2 regions of the Rhodococcoides navarretei genome follow, and region 1 is predicted to be linked to the other one. Evidence: predicted binding sites of a transcription regulator. Region 1 holds the regulator's gene; the other holds the start of a gene.
The links. Region 1 encodes LexA, which represses DNA repair genes until DNA is damaged. Its sites were predicted from a motif close to CGAACANNTGTTCG; they were not measured.

Region 1 (7,684 bases):
GCGCCTCGATCGCCAAGGGCAGTTCCGCAGTCGCCGCAACAGCGGCGGCGACGGAGAAGTTCGCCGCGATGTTCACCCAGCTCGGCGGACTGATGGCCGAGCGAGTGACGGACCTGCGTGACATCCGTGATCGCGTCATCGCCGAGATCCTCGGCGTTCCCGAGCCCGGAGTTCCCGTGCCGGACGAACCGTCGGTGCTGTTCGCCGACGACCTGGCACCCGCCGATACCGCCGGCCTCGACCCTGCTCTGATCGTCGGACTGGCGACCTCACTCGGAGGTCCGACCAGCCACACCGCGATCATTGCCCGCCAGTTGGGTATTCCCTGCATCGTCGCCGTGGCGGGGCTCGACGATATCGCCGCGGGTACGAACGCATCGGTCGACGGCACCAGCGGCCGCATAGACCTCGAACCCGACGCCGACTCGGCCCGCGCCGCCGTCGTCTCTGCGCGCGACGAGCTCGACCGGGTATCGCAGTGGGTCGGTCCGGGTACCACCGCCGATGGCCACGCGGTCGACATTCTTGCCAACGTCCAGGACGGTGCCGGTGCGCGCGCAGCGCGGTCGAGTGCAGCGGATGGCGTCGGACTGTTTCGCACCGAACTGTGCTTCCTGGACCGCGATTCCGAACCGACCGTCGACGAGCAGGCCGAGATCTACGCGCAGGTGCTCGACGCGTTCGCGGGCAAAAAGGTCGTCGTGCGGACTCTCGACGCCGGCTCCGACAAGCCCCTTCGGTTCGCCACCCATCCCGACGAGGCCAATCCTGCCCTTGGCATTCGCGGCATCCGCATCGCCGAGGCCGACCGCGGGATTCTGTACCGCCAGCTGGACGGCATCGCAGCAGCCGCGAAGGCGACCGATTCCTCGCCGTGGGTGATGGCTCCGATGATTGCAACCGCGCTGGAGGCGAAGGACTTCGCCGCCGACGTCCGCGAGCGTGGACTCACCCCCGGCGTCATGATCGAGATCCCCGCCGCCGCTCTGCTCGCCGAACACATCCTCGAACACGTCGACTTCCTGTCCATCGGCACCAACGACCTCGCTCAGTACACGATGGCCGCGGACCGAATGTCCGCTCAGCTCGCCGGCCTGACCGATCCATGGCAGCCGGCCGTGCTGGCGCTGGTGGCGCACACCGCGGCGGCGGGAGCCAAGGCGGGCAAGCCCGTCGGAGTCTGCGGTGAAGCCGCTGCCGATCCACTGCTTGCCTGCGTGTTGGTCGGACTCGGCATCACCTCGCTCTCGGCTGCATCGGCTGCCGTCGCGCACGTGGGTTCGAAGCTGGCGACGGTCACGCTCGCTCAGTGCAAGGAAGCGGCCGCCGCAGCCCTGAAAACGGACAGCACCGCCGCGGCCCGCGAGGCAGTGAGCGCGATACTCGGCTGACGCAATAGTCTCTTCCCATCATGAGAAATCTGGGTTGGACGCTGCACGGAAATGGAAAAGCCGTCGAGGCCGGGGCGGTGGTCTCGCCCGACGAACGATTGACGTGGCCGCGCACCATCGGCATCGGAATGCAGCACGTGGTCGCAATGTTCGGCGCCACACTGCTGGTTCCGACGATCACCGGCTTCCCGGTATCGACGACATTGCTGTTCTCGGGCATAGGAACGGCGCTGTTCCTGATCATCACCAGAGGCCGGGTACCCAGCTATCTGGGTTCGTCCTTCGCATTCCTGGCCCCTCTCGGTGCCACCCAGGCGGACGGACCCGCGGCCCAACTCGGAGCCGTCCTGTGTGTCGGCGTTGTACTGGCAGCCGTCGGCTTCGTGGTGAAGTTCGCAGGCCAGCGGGTACTGGAGGCGGCGATGCCGCCCGTCGTGACCGGTGCGGTCGTCGTGCTGATCGGACTGAACCTGGCACCGGCCGCCACGACGTCGTTCGAGGCACAGCCGCTGATCGCCGCCGTCACTCTGATCGCAATTCTGCTGGCGACGGCGCTGGGACCGGGCTTGATCGGGCGACTCGGAATTCTGGTCGGAGTCGTTCTGGGTTGGGTGTTCGCCGCCGTTACCGGGGGAATAGCGCAACCGCGTCTCGACGCACTGAGCGCGGCGAGTTGGATCGGTCTGCCCGAGTTCCGGGGGCCGTCGTTCGAGCTGTCGGTGATCCTGGTCGCGCTGCCGGTGGTGATCGTTCTCGTCGCCGAGAACGTGGGGCACGTCAAAGCCGTCGCCGCGATGACCGGGAAGAACCTGGACGATGTGGCCGGTGACGCACTGATCGCGGACGGGCTGGCGACTACGCTCGCCGGAGCCGGTGGCGGCTCCGGAACCACCACGTACGCAGAGAACATCGGCGTCATGGCCGCAACGCGCGTCTACTCGACCGCCGCCTACTGGGTCGCGTCGATCACCGCGATGGTGCTCGCGTTCTCGCCCAAGTTCGGTGCCCTGATCTTCACCGTGCCCGACGGTGTCATCGGCGGAGCGACGCTGGTCCTGTACGGCCTCATCGGGCTGCTCGGCGTGCGCATCTGGACCGACGCGAAGGTCGACTTCACCGATCCGGTCAATCTCATGGTCGTCGCTGCGGCGCTCGTCGCCGGTATCGGTGACCTGACACTGTCCGTCGGATCGGTCGAGCTCGGCGGTATCGCATGGGGTTCGGTGGGCATCCTGCTCGGCTACCCGATCGTCTCGGCACTCGCGAGGAGTGCAGGCACACGAGGTCGTTAGCGGGGTCGGTCACGGATCGCGCGCGTTTTGGTCATCGACCGCCCCGACCCCGCGGACGTAGTGTTCCCCTGTGACGTCAGTCGTACCGGCGACCGAAATCCGTAGAGATTTCGCGTGGTCGCTGCCGGTATGCACCGAACAAGGAGACATTCGTGGAACGCACACTTTTCGAGCCCGAGCACGAGCTGTTCCGGGAGTCGTACCGGAAATTTCTCGACCAGCACGTAGCGCCGAACCACGCGAAGTGGGAAGAGCAGAACATCGTCGATCGCGACGTCTGGGTCGAGGCCGGTAAGCAGGGCTTCCTCGGAACGGCAGCGCCCGAGGAGTTCGGCGGCGGCGGGGTCAAGGACTTCCGCTACAACGCCATCGTCACCGAGGAGACCACCCGCGGCGGGTACAGCGGTATCGGCTTCACCCTGCACAACGACGTCGTCGCGCCGTATTTCATCGATCTCGCCAACGACGAGCAGAAGCAGCGCTGGCTCCCCGGATTCTGCTCCGGCGAACTCATCACCGCGATCGCGATGACCGAACCGGGCACCGGAAGCGACCTGCAGGGCATCAAGACCAAGGCCGTGCGTGACGGCGACGACTGGGTGCTCAACGGCTCGAAGACGTTCATCACCAACGGAATCAACGCCGACCTGATCATCGTCGTGGCGTGCACCGACCCCGAGAAGGGCGCACAGGGGTTCAGCCTGCTGGTCGTCGAACGCGACATGCCCGGATTCGAGCGAGGCCGCAACCTCGACAAGATCGGCATGAAGGCCCAGGACACGGCCGAACTCAGCTTCACCGACGTGCGCGTGCCCGCCGCCAACCTGCTCGGTGAAGAAGGCATGGGGTTCATCTACCTCATGCAGAACCTTCCTCAGGAACGCCTGTCGATCGCTGTCGTCGCCGCTGCGGCAATGGAATCGGCACTGGACATGACGATCCAGTACTGCCGCGACCGCAAGGCCTTCGGCAAGTCGATCGGTAAGTTCCAGAACACTCGGTTCGTGTTGGCGGAGTTGGCCACCGAAACCACTGCCACCCGCATCATGGTGGACAAGTTCATCGAACTTCTCAACGCAGAGAAGTTGACCGTCCAAGAAGCCGCGATGGCGAAATGGTGGACCACCGAGAATCAGGTCAAGCTGATCGACCGGTGCCTGCAGCTGCACGGCGGCTACGGTTACATGAAGGAATACCCGATCGCCAAGGCGTACATGGATTCTCGTGTGCAGACCATCTACGGCGGCACCACCGAAATCATGAAGGAGATCATCGGCCGCGGATTGAATCTGTGATCCGCTGATCCGAGATACGCGAAGGGCCGCAGCACAGTGTGCTGCGGCCCTTCGCGTGTCACCACGGTGACGATCCCTACAGCTTGCGCATCACGGTGACGACCTTGCCGAGGATCGCGGCGTTGTTGCCCGGAATCGGCTCGAACAGCGGGTTGTGCGGCAGCAGCCACACCTCACCCTTGGACCGCTTGAACGTCTTGACGGTGGCCTCGCCGTCGATCATCGCAGCCACGATGTCGCCGTTGTCGGCCACGGACTGCTGGCGAACCACCACCCAGTCGCCATCGCAGATGGCTGCGTCGATCATCGACTCGCCGACCACCTTGAGCAGAAACAGTGAACCCTGACCGACCAGCTCGCGGGGGAGCGGGAACACGTCCTCGACGGCCTCCTCGGCCAGAATCGGGCCACCTGCTGCGATCCGCCCCAGTACCGGAACGAACGTCGGAGTCGGCAACCGATCCTGTTCCTCGGACGCAGGCGAACCGTCGACCGCGGCGGCAGCCTGGTCGGCCTGCACCTCGTCGAGGCCACGGACGTCGACGGCGCGGGGCCGGTTGGCGTCGCGCCTGAGGAAGCCCTTGCGTTCGAGCGTCCGGAGTTGGTGGGCGACGGACGAGGTCGACGTGAGGCCGACCGCGTCACCGATCTCTCGAATGCTCGGTGGATACCCGCGCTCGGTGACCGAGGCGCGAATGACCTCGAGCACCTTCCGCTGCCGCTCGGTCAGCCCAGCACTGATGTCGGTACCGACCTCCATGGCCTTGGATGTCGGCTCTGCGGCCGGCTTTCCCGCTGCGGTCTTCGTGGAACGCGTGGTCGACCTCGTCGAGGTCTCGTCCTTCATGCTGTCGGCCTCCTGCTGGTGTTCTGGATCCGGTCTGCGTGGTAGGTCTGCGCGGACTGGAGTTGATGGTGTCGACTCGTGTGGCGTGTGGTTTCTGGCACGAATCTAGCGTGTATCAGCTGTTGAATCAAACATCTGTTCGACTCGTGTCGCGTTTTCTACAGACTTTGTCGGAGCCTCGTGATAGAACTTCGAACAAGCGTCCATCGAACGCCTGATCGAACAATCGATCCACCGAGCGAAGACGAGGTTCCGATGACCATCACCACCGATCGCCCCACCACCGCAGGTGTCCGTACCCGGTCCGCTGTCGTCGAGCGTCGTCGCCGTGCTCGTCCCGCGCTGCGGAGTTCCATCGAGATGCGCGGTGCGCTGACGACTCCGTGCCTACCGGTTCTGGAGCCGACCTGGACCGACGTCACCGATCGTGAGGCCGCCGATCGCGAGTTCGACGAGACCTCGGCGCACTTCGCCGGTCAGCCGGTCCGAATGCGATCGCTCGTGCTGTGGATGTTGGCGGTTGTGGTCGTCGCGGGCGGCCTGATCGGCATCGCGAACCTACGGGCCGCTGCACCCGACGCAGGCGTGGGGCCGGCCGGTGTGGTCGAAGTACACGACGGAGCGGTCGTCGAGTACACAACGGGCAGATGACCACCGGCCCCATCGTGCCCAGCAGCACTGAGTATCCTCGACTGACTGCTCCGATGCGCGTGCTCGTCGTCGGAGCGTTGGATACGACGGAGGCTCCCCCATGCATTGCCCGTTCTGCAGGCACCCCGACTCGCGCGTGGTCGACTCGCGTGAGATGGACGAGGGGCAGGCAATCCGGCGGCGTCGCTCCTGCCCGGAGTGCGGTCGTCGATTCACCACGGTCGAGGCCGCAGTGCTGGCCGTCGTGAAGCGCAGCGGTGTGACCGAGCCGTTCAGCCGCGAAAAAGTGGTCAAAGGCGTTCGGCGCGCCTGCCAGGGAAGGGACGTCGACAACGACGCATTGAATCTCTTGGCTCAGCAGGTGGAAGACGCCATCCGCGCAGCAGGGTCCGCCGAGATTCCCAGCAACGAAGTGGGGTTGGCCATTCTCGGTCCGCTCCGCGATCTCGACGAAGTGGCCTACCTGCGCTTCGCCTCCGTCTACCGCTCGTTCAGCTCGGCCGAGGACTTCGAGAAAGAGATCCACGAACTCCGCAAGCATCGCGAGTCCGCCGACATCGACTGACAGCCCCGCGCGTCATCGATTCTGATCCGAGATCGCCTTCTCGACGCGCTTCTCCGACACCGGATACGCCGTACGGATCCCTTGAGCGAACAGCCCGACGCGCAATTCCTCGATCATCCAGAACAGTTCCTGTACGCCGGAACTGTTCTTTCTGTTCTCCGGAAGCGAATCCAGCAGTCGTCCGTACGAGGCGTACACCCGATCGAGTACATCCATCGCCGCCGCATCCCGGCCGGCACTGCTCGGCAGCGTAGCCAGCCGCTTGGTCGCCGCAGCAAGATAGCGCGGAAGGTCTGCCAGTCTGCGAGAACCGAATTCGGTGACGAACCCGCGAAAGACCAAGCCGTCGAGCTGTTCTCGAACATCGTCGGCGGGTTCACCCGAGGACGCCTGTAGCTGCGCCGACAGCGCGAGAGCTGCCGTCAGCACGGGGCGCACCAGGGCCAACACCGCGGCAGTGCGCCGTGGAACCTCGGCGTTGACGAGTGCCCTCAACTTCTCGAAGGCATCCGGATCTCGGACGGGCCCACCGTGCGCATCCATAGCTTCCTCTACCGCGAGTACTCGGCATTCCTCGAGGAGCGCATCGACGCCGCCGTACGGATTCTGGCCGAGGGCAAGGCGTTCGGCAGTGGGCAGACCGGCCAGCAGGGCTTTGGTGCCCTTCGGTGCCGTCGACAACAGCAGAGTTCTGGTGCCCGAACGCATTGCTGCGCGCTGCTGGGCGGGGGTGCTGAGGACTCGAACCGCAACGCCCGGCCCCTCGGATACCAACGCGGGGTAGCCGGTGACCTTCTGACCGCCGACCTCTCTGGTGACGGTCGACTCCAACCGTCCCAACGTGCCCGAGGTCCAGGCCAGTGACGGCGCGCGCTCTGCATCGCCGACCGCGCTCGCGACCTGACGACCCACCTCTCCGGACAGGCTCGTGCGCAGAGCAATCAGATCCTTGTTGCTGCCCAACACCTTTCCGGACGGGTCGACGGCCGTGAAGGTCATCTTCAGGTGCTCGGGCAGGGCCGCGGTATCGAAGTCCTTCGCCGTGATGTGGCACTGCGCGGCCCGCGACAACTCGCGTGCCAAGGCCGTCACCAAGGTTTCCGCTCGCGGCTTCATGACCGCCAGTGCCGCGGCGGCGAAGTCGGGTGCCGGAACGACGTTGCGACGGAGCGCCTTCGGCAGTGTCTTGATCAACGACGTCACCAACTCGACGCGCATGCCCGGAACCAGCCAGTCGAATCCCACCGGTTGTACCTGGGCGAGCAGTGCGATCGGAATTCGTGCGGTGACTCCGTCGGCGGCGGTACCCGGCTCGAATTGGTACGTCAGTGGGAACTGAATCTCGCCCTGTCGCCACGCGTCGGGATACGCGCCGGTCAGTACCGAGGCTGCGTCGGCGTTGACGACGGTGTCGGTGGTGAAATCGAGCAGGTGCTGATCCTGCCTGCGGGCTTTCTTCCACCAGGTGTCGAAGTGCCGCGCCGACACCGCTTCCGGGGCGATGCGTGCGTCGTAGAAGTCGAAGAGGGCGTCGTCGTCGACGACGATGTCTCGTCGCCGCGCTCGGTGTTCGAGTTCGCCTACGTCGTCGAGCAGAGCCCTGTTCTTGTGGAAGAACGCGTGCTGGGTCTTCCATTCACCCT
Region 2 (7,684 bases), 1.5 Mb from region 1:
AATCGGGGTATGCAGGGTCGGTTATCAGTTCTCGACGAAAGAGGCGTATTCAATGAACCACAACGACCTGCTCACCGACGCCTTCGGCCGGATCAAGGAGCTGGTCCACTCGGTGTTGGACGACATCCCCGCCGCCGCGTTGACGTATCGACCCGATGCCGACGCCAACAGCACCGCCTGGTTGCTGTGGCACCTGACCCGGGTACAGGACGACCACATCGCCGGTGTGGCCGGGAGCGAACAGGTCTGGACGTCGGACTCGTGGTTCGAGAGCTTCGGACTTCCGTTCGACAAGTCCGACATCGGGTACGGCCAATCGGCCTCCGACGTCGCTCAGGTCACCTCGAGCGCCGATTTGCTGCGTGACTACCACGACGCTGTGCACTCGAAAACCGTTGCTTACCTGAGCAGTATCTCGACCGACGATCTGGACCGGATCGTCGACGAGAACTGGGATCCGCCGGTCACACTGGGTGCGCGGCTGGTGTCCGTCATCTCGGACGATCTCCAGCATGCCGGGCAGGCCTCGTACGTTCTCGGCCTGTACACCCGGCAGGCCTAGCCGTCAGGCGTAACGCTTCTGCAGGTTCTCCAGCGTCTTACGAATGTTTCGACGCTGGAACTGCGGGAACGTCTTGCCGCTCGTGACGATCTTGTCGAACACGAGCGCGACGGCGTCGGGCCATTTCGTTCGGTCGTCGGTCCAGGTCTCGGTTACTTTCGTGCCACCCGCGACCGGCTCGAAGTCGTATCGCCAGGTTGCGTTCGCGCCCTTGATTTTCGGAGCGCTCTTGCCGATCGCGTGGACACGGAACTCGAAGGTCTTGCCCGGGTCCGCGGCCGTCACGGTGCAGCGGGTGACCCACGTAGCCGGGCCGCGTTTGTTGGTTCCGTCGAACACCATTCCCACGTAGGCACTCTCGCGAGGTTCGTGCACGGTGGCACCGGTGTTCTCGGGGCTCCACTGCCCCATCTTGGTGGGGTCGCTGATCGCAGCGTAGAGGGTGTCGGCGTCTGCGTTCACGACGATGCTGTCGGAGACCACGAGTTCGCGCTTCACGACGATGCACCGTTCTTCAGTCCGGGATGGATACGAGTGAGCATGGGCACCAACAGGGTTCGCGGGGTGATCTGGGCGAAGATCGATCCGATCCGGTTGGCGGGCCCGGGGATCGACACCATGCGTCCCTTGGCCATGTCGTCGACGGCAGTCTTGGCCACTGTTTCTGCCGACACCCACATGATCGACGGAAGTGCCTTCTCTGCATCGTCTTTCGCGAAGCCGGCGGCCTCACCGAATCCGGTATGCACCGGTCCCGGGCACAGTGCGGTGGCGGTCACTCCGGTTCCGCGTAGTTCACCGGTCAGAGACTGGGTGTAGGAGAGCACGAACGCCTTGCATGCGCCGTAGCCGGCCTGCCCGGGCAAGGGCTGGAACGCGGCGGTCGAGGCGACGTTGAGCAGTGCGCCGCGTCGTCGCTCGACCATGCCGGGGAGGAAGCGGGTGCAGAGGTCCGCGACGGCGACCACGTCGACCTCGATCATGTTCATCTCGGAGTCCGGATCCGATTCTGCGACCGGTCCGAGGGTGGAGAGTCCGGCGTTGTTGATCAGGATGTCCGGGATCAGGCCGAGATCGGCAATGCGGCCGAGCAGTTCGGCGCGCGCGGTGCGGTCGGAGAGGTCTGCAGCGAGCACCTCGGCTCGAACTCCCCGTGCTCGGATCTCCTGTGCCAACTCGTCGAGCTTGTCGGCACGCCGGGCGACGAGGGTGACGCCATGGCCGCGGGATGCGAGCACACGGGCGATCGCGGCTCCGATTCCCGAGGACGCTCCGGTTACGACGGCTGTCCGATCGAGTGCGGGACGAGGAAGGCTCATGGCTCCCACCGTAGCGAACGCCCGCTGTGCAGTGCATTCGAGACACTCTTGTAGGTTAGCCTTGACTTACTTTTAACCCGCTAGTCCGTCGAGAGGTATCCATGTTCTCTGCTCCAACGGCCGGTGAACGCTTCACTCGCCGTGCGTCCCTGCTGTCCGCGCTCGCTGTGTCGGCCCTGGTGGTCGGTGGATGTTCGTCTGCCGACACGGCTGAGCCCGAACAGGCCGGGGGCGGCGACTTTGCCACCGTCACCATCGATTCGGCCCTGGGGCAGGCGGTCATCACCGAAAAGCCTGAGCGCATCGTGACGCTCGGCCAGGGGTCGGCCGAGACGGCGATCGCGCTGGGGACGGTCCCGGTCGGCGTCGAGGAATACTCGTGGGGTGCCGACGAATCGGGATATCTGCCGTGGGTTCACGGCGCAGTCACCGAGTTGGGTACCGAACTTCCAGAACAATTCACCGGTGGAACCGAACTCAACATCGAAGCTGTTGCTGCTCTCGAGCCGGATCTGATCCTGGCACCGTGGTCGGGCGTCACGCAGGATCAGTTCGACAAGCTCAGTGCCTTTGCCCCGGTGGTTGCGTACGAGGAGCAGCCGTGGACAACGACCTGGGAAGACCAGATCACTGTGATCGGCAAGGCCATGGGTGAGGAGGAGAAGGCTGCGGAGGAGATCGACAAGATCGAGAGCCGCTTCGCCGACGCCGCCGCCCAGCACCCCGAGTATGCGGACGTGAGCTTTTCGTATATCTACAACACCGGTCCCGGGACGCTGGGCGTGTTCCTCGCCGACGAGCAGCGCGTCGCGATGGTCCGCGGCCTCGGGCTGCAGGTCGATCCGGTGGTGAACACTCTCGACGAGACCGAGGGCACCGACTCGGCGGTCATCGGTTTGGAGAATGCGAATCTGCTGAACGACTCGGACTTGATCTTCACCTTCTACTCGGATCCGCAGAACCGCACCGACACCGAAAATCAGCCTGCTTATCAGCAGATTCCGGCTGTGTCCCGCGGTTCGGTCGTTGCGCCGACGGATCAGTCGTTCGTCACCGGGTCGTCCATCATCAATCCGCTGACGGTGCCGTGGGCACTCGAGCGATACGTGCCGATGATCGACGAGGCTGCCGCGAAGGTGGACGCGAACTAGGTCACCGGTCGGTCGATCGGAGCAGAGACGAACAGAATCGGCTCATGCGGGTCGTGTAATCCGCTGAGCGTCTGATCGAAACATCAAGCTCAACAACCTCTTCCAGCCCCGCACCGTGTTCTCGGTGTGGGGCTGGAGTCTTTCCTGGGGCTTATGCGATGTGGGGGCCTGCTCGGGCGTGGGATTGTCGGGGTTGTCGATACGGGTCGACGGTGGCCGGTGGTACGAACCAGGGATGGTTGTCGTTGCCGATGAACACTTCCCAGTCACTGTGGTGCATGAGTCGGTGGTGGAATCCGCAGAGCAGGACGAGGTTGTTCATGTCGGTGGGGCCGCCGTCGGCCCAGTGCCAGATGTGATGTCCTTCGGTCCAGGCGGCGGGTTTTCCGCAGCCGGGGAACGCGCAGCCGTGATCGCGGGCGGTGAGGGCTTTGCGTTGTTTGGCGGAGACGGTGCGGGCGGTGCGGGCGAGGTTGAGCGGGTTGCCCTGTTCGTCCATGACGATGGCGGTGAGGACACAATCACACGCCAACTGGCGGGAAGTGTTGCGGGAGAGTGGTCCCATCCAGGGGAGCCATCCGACCGACGTGCCGTCGCCGAACAGGTCACGATACGCCCCGCGATCCGCTTCACCGCGGTCATCTTCACTGCCACTGCCACTGCCACTGCCACTGCCACTGCCACTGCCACTGCCACTGCCACTGCCGCTGCCGTTTTCGGGGTCCGGCTCGGTTGCTGCGTCGGTGTCGATGGGGTTGCCGGTGTTGATGTCGACCGGATCGACAGTGTCGGATTCGGTTGCTGCGCGTGCAGTTTCGTCGTCGGCGATGTCATCTTCGATGTCGTCGGCGGTGTCGGCGCTGTCGCGGAGGTCGGTGAGGTCGCGCAGGTTGATGTGCAGGTTCAGGTGGGGGCGTTCGCCGCCTTCGATGGGCCGGCTGCTCGAGGCGAGGTACTGGTCGAGGATGTGTCCGAAGGCGTCGGCGCGCCGTTTGGCGGGGCTGCGGTCGTCTGGGGTGCCGTCGGCGGCGGGTTGCGGTTCGGTCAGGGGTGAGAGGGCGGTGAGGAGTTTCTCCCCGGTGACAGCGTCGACATCCATCTTCGCCACCAGACGTCCGTTCAAGGTTGTCGACGCGAACAGTTCGTTGCGGTCGGTGTTCTCCGGTGGTGGGGTCTTGCCGCCGAACTCGTCCTCGAGCTTGGTGATCGCTGCCCGGATCCGGCCGGTACGCGCTTCGGGCCCGGTCGCGGCGGCGATCATCGCGGTGCGGGCCATGACGCGACCCTCTTCCGGGAGGTCCTTCGGTGGGGTTTCGGCGAAGGTGAGGATCAGCGCGGCGTGATCGACGGACATGACGCCGGTATTCACGGCGTCGGCGATATCGGGGAAGTTCTTCATGCCGCGGGCGAGGGCGACGATTTTGGTGGCCTTGGACGGCGAGAGCAGGGTGGTGGAGGTCAGCCACCCTGCGGGTCCGGGGAAGCCGAGTTTCTCACGGGAGACGCGGGTGTCGATCTCGGCGACGAGGGCGATCCGCCGGGCCTCCAACAACTGAATCTCATGGGAGACCGCGGCAGCGTCGGCGAGGAGTTCGCTCTCGCTCAGTTGCCAGATTTCCGTGGTCATGAAGAGAAGTGTATCGAACGTGCGTTCGACTGGCAAGCATGCTTGAATCGAAAACTGTTGCACTGCTTAACTATTCGATATACAGAACCTGTCGGTGTGTCATGGTAGACGTCCGTCGCACCTGGAGATCGCAACGAGACGGCCATTCCGCGACACAGTGACTCCGCGGTGACGGTTCCGTACAGAGCGCAACGCTCTCGAAGTTCAGCTCGGTGTTGTCGTCCGCGGCGACGCCGAATCTGCCCACCATTGATGTACCAATTCGGCTGCCCTATTCGAGGATTCGGGGGTCCTTTGTCTGCGGTGGGCTGATTCAAGCGTTCGGCTGAGGCAGGAACCGTGGAATACGGCCGGCTCCCATGGCAGCGACTCGGTGAAAGTGGTGCGCGTTGAGCAGTCGATACCAACAGAGACCACTCGACAGGGTCCGGCCGTGCTCAACTTTGCCGAAACGCGTCAATACACCTCGCGTTGCCGTTCCTGTTCCAGCACCTGCTCGAGGTCGCTCAATCGGTTCATCGACGACACCTGCCTCGCCGTGCGGTGATTGAGCGCCAACATCTCGCGGTGCCGGTGGACGAATGCCCAGTAGCCGGCGGTGAAGGGGCAGGCGTCGTCGCCCAGTCGCTTTTTCGGGTTGAACTCGCACGGCTTGCAGTAGTCGGTCATACGGTTCAGGTACGCCCCGCCCGAGGCGTAGGGCTTGGTGGCGATCACCCCGCCGTCCGCGTGTTGGCTCATGCCGATCACGTTCACCGGCATCACCCAGGCGAACCCGTCGACGAAAGCTGTTGCGAACCAGTCGGTCAACGCTCGTGGGTCCCACGCATGTTGCAGCGCAAAGTTTCCCAGGATCATCAGTCGGGGAATGTGGTGCACCCAGCCGCGGTCGCGCACGCCGTCGACGGTGCTGGACAGGCATTTCGCCACCACGGCGTCGCCGTCCAACTCCGTCAGCCAACTCGGAAGGGGCTCATGGGCTTCGAGCTTGTTGCGCTCGAGGTACTCCGGCCCCAGATGCCAGTACAGGTGCCACACGTATTCGCGCCAGCCGAGGATCTGCCGAACAAAACCCTCCACGCTCGCCAGCGGGGTGCCGTCTCGGTGGGCGTCCTCGGCTGCGTGTGCCACGTCCAACGGTTGCAGCAGGCCGAGATTGAGCGGGACCGAGAGCAGTGAGTGCGACATCGTCCAGTCGTCGGCCATCACCGCGTCCTCGTACTTACCGAAATCGTCCAAGCGGTAATTGATGAAGTGCGACAACGCCTCCGACGCCTCGGCCGCGGTCACTGCGAACACGCGAGGCCCGTCGACTCCGACGGTATCGAGGTCCCACGAGTCGAGATCTGCACGAACCGCGTCGTCGATGGCATCCTCGGTCGGCCACCACGGTTCTTCCACACCCAGGGTCAAGCGTCCCTTCGGTGGTGGCGACTGGTTCTCGGCATCGAGGTTCCATTTACCCGAGACCGGGTCGGCACCGTCCATCAACACATCGAACTTCTTGCGTTGCTCGCGGTAGAACGTCTCCATGCGGAAGGTCCCACGCTCGGCCGCCCACTCGGCGAACTCGGCGCGGGGAAGCGCGAACATCGGCGTCGGCAGAATCTTCGAGACCAGTCCCTCCTCGTGCAGCGCGGCGACGAACTTCTCCGCCGCGTGTGACGTCGGCTCGAACACCACCACGGGTTTGCCGTACTCGGCCAACCCTTCGCGATACGTCTCGGTCTGCAGGTAGGTGGCGCGATCACCCAGCTCGTCGGCCAGATGACGCATCCCCGACAACACGAGATGGAGCTTCTGCCGGTGGTATCGCCGACGCCGGAACACGCGTCGGGACTCGATCATCAGCACATCTCGGTCGGCGTGCTCGTCCACCGAGTGAAAGTGCGGGCCGAGCTGATCACCGAACAACCACAGAGCGTCCATTCTCGGAGTGTTCTCCCGCAGCGACGAAGGCAAACCAGCGTCCGGCGCATGGCCGGCTGGTGAACACTGCGGCCGACCCAGGCGCGCCTTACTTGACCACCGACCATCCATCGCATGGACTGACCCGATGCACGCTGAGTCTGCGCTTTCCAGAAGGACGTTTCTTCGCTCGTCGTCGGTGGCCGTCGCGGTGGTCGGAGTGGCCACGACACTGCCGGCGACCGCATTCGCTCAGGGCAGCGACCGCGGCTTTCTGCACGGGGTGGCATCGGGAGATCCGTTGCCCGACGCGATCGTCCTCTGGACTCGGCTCACCCCCACGCCCGACGCCACCCCGGGCTCCGGCGTCGGCCCGCAGGTGTCGGTGACGTGGCGGATTTCCCGCAGTGCAGACATGGGCGACGTCGTCTCCTCCGGAACCGTCGCAACCGGCCCCGACACCGACCACACAGTCAAAGTCGACGTCGACGGCCTCAGCGCAGACACCACGTACTTCTACGATTTCCGGACGAGCGACGCGGCATCGGCCGTCGGAACCACGCACACCGCACCGGCCAATGACGCCGACATCGACGCGATGCGTTTCGGAGTCGTCTCGTGCTCCAACTGGGAGTCGGGCTACTTCGGCGCGTACCGGCATCTGGCCGCGCGCGGCGATCTCGACGCGATCGTCCATCTCGGTGACTACATCTACGAGTACGAGACGGGCGGATTCCCGGGCCGCGACGGGGTGATTCGCCAGCATTCGCCCACCCACGAGATCGTCACGCTCGCCGACTACCGGCAGCGTCACGGCCAGTACAAGTCCGATCCCGATCTGCAGGCCGCGCACGTCGGTGTGCCGTGGATCTGCACGTGGGACGACCACGAATCCGCCAACGATGCCTACGACACCGGCGCGCAGAACCACACTCCGGGCACCGAGGGCGATTGGTCCACCCGCAAGGCCCATTCCGAGCAGGCGTACTACGAGTGGATGCCGGTACGAGCGGCTGGCACCGCGACCAACCGTCACCTCTATCGCAGGCTGCGGTTCGGAAACCTCCTCGAGCTCTCGATGCTGGATCTGCGCACCTACCGCTCGCAGCAGGTGCTG

Region 2: a site for LexA is predicted at 4,674-4,687, ahead of AABD04_RS06930 (HNH endonuclease signature motif containing protein). Genes of this name have one in related genera too.

Annotation. Positions count from the first base shown of each region.
Region 1 is NZ_JBBPCN010000001.1:2,845,143-2,852,826, reverse strand. Features, by position in the region: gene ptsP (phosphoenolpyruvate--protein phosphotransferase) at 1-1,391, shown strand, start outside; gene AABD04_RS13365 (uracil-xanthine permease family protein) at 1,412-2,683, shown strand; gene AABD04_RS13360 (acyl-CoA dehydrogenase family protein) at 2,836-3,978, shown strand; gene lexA (transcriptional repressor LexA) at 4,055-4,738, opposite strand; gene AABD04_RS13350 (hypothetical protein) at 5,081-5,476, shown strand; gene nrdR (transcriptional regulator NrdR) at 5,577-6,041, shown strand; gene hrpA (ATP-dependent RNA helicase HrpA) at 6,054-7,684, opposite strand, start outside.
Region 2 is NZ_JBBPCN010000001.1:1,393,522-1,401,205, forward strand. Features, by position in the region: gene AABD04_RS06910 (mycothiol transferase) at 53-562, shown strand; gene AABD04_RS06915 (SRPBCC family protein) at 566-1,060, opposite strand; gene AABD04_RS06920 (SDR family NAD(P)-dependent oxidoreductase) at 1,057-1,881, opposite strand; gene AABD04_RS06925 (iron-siderophore ABC transporter substrate-binding protein) at 1,983-3,032, shown strand; gene AABD04_RS06930 (HNH endonuclease signature motif containing protein) at 3,184-4,659, opposite strand; gene AABD04_RS06935 (cryptochrome/photolyase family protein) at 5,116-6,588, opposite strand; gene AABD04_RS06940 (alkaline phosphatase D family protein) at 6,716-7,684, shown strand, end outside.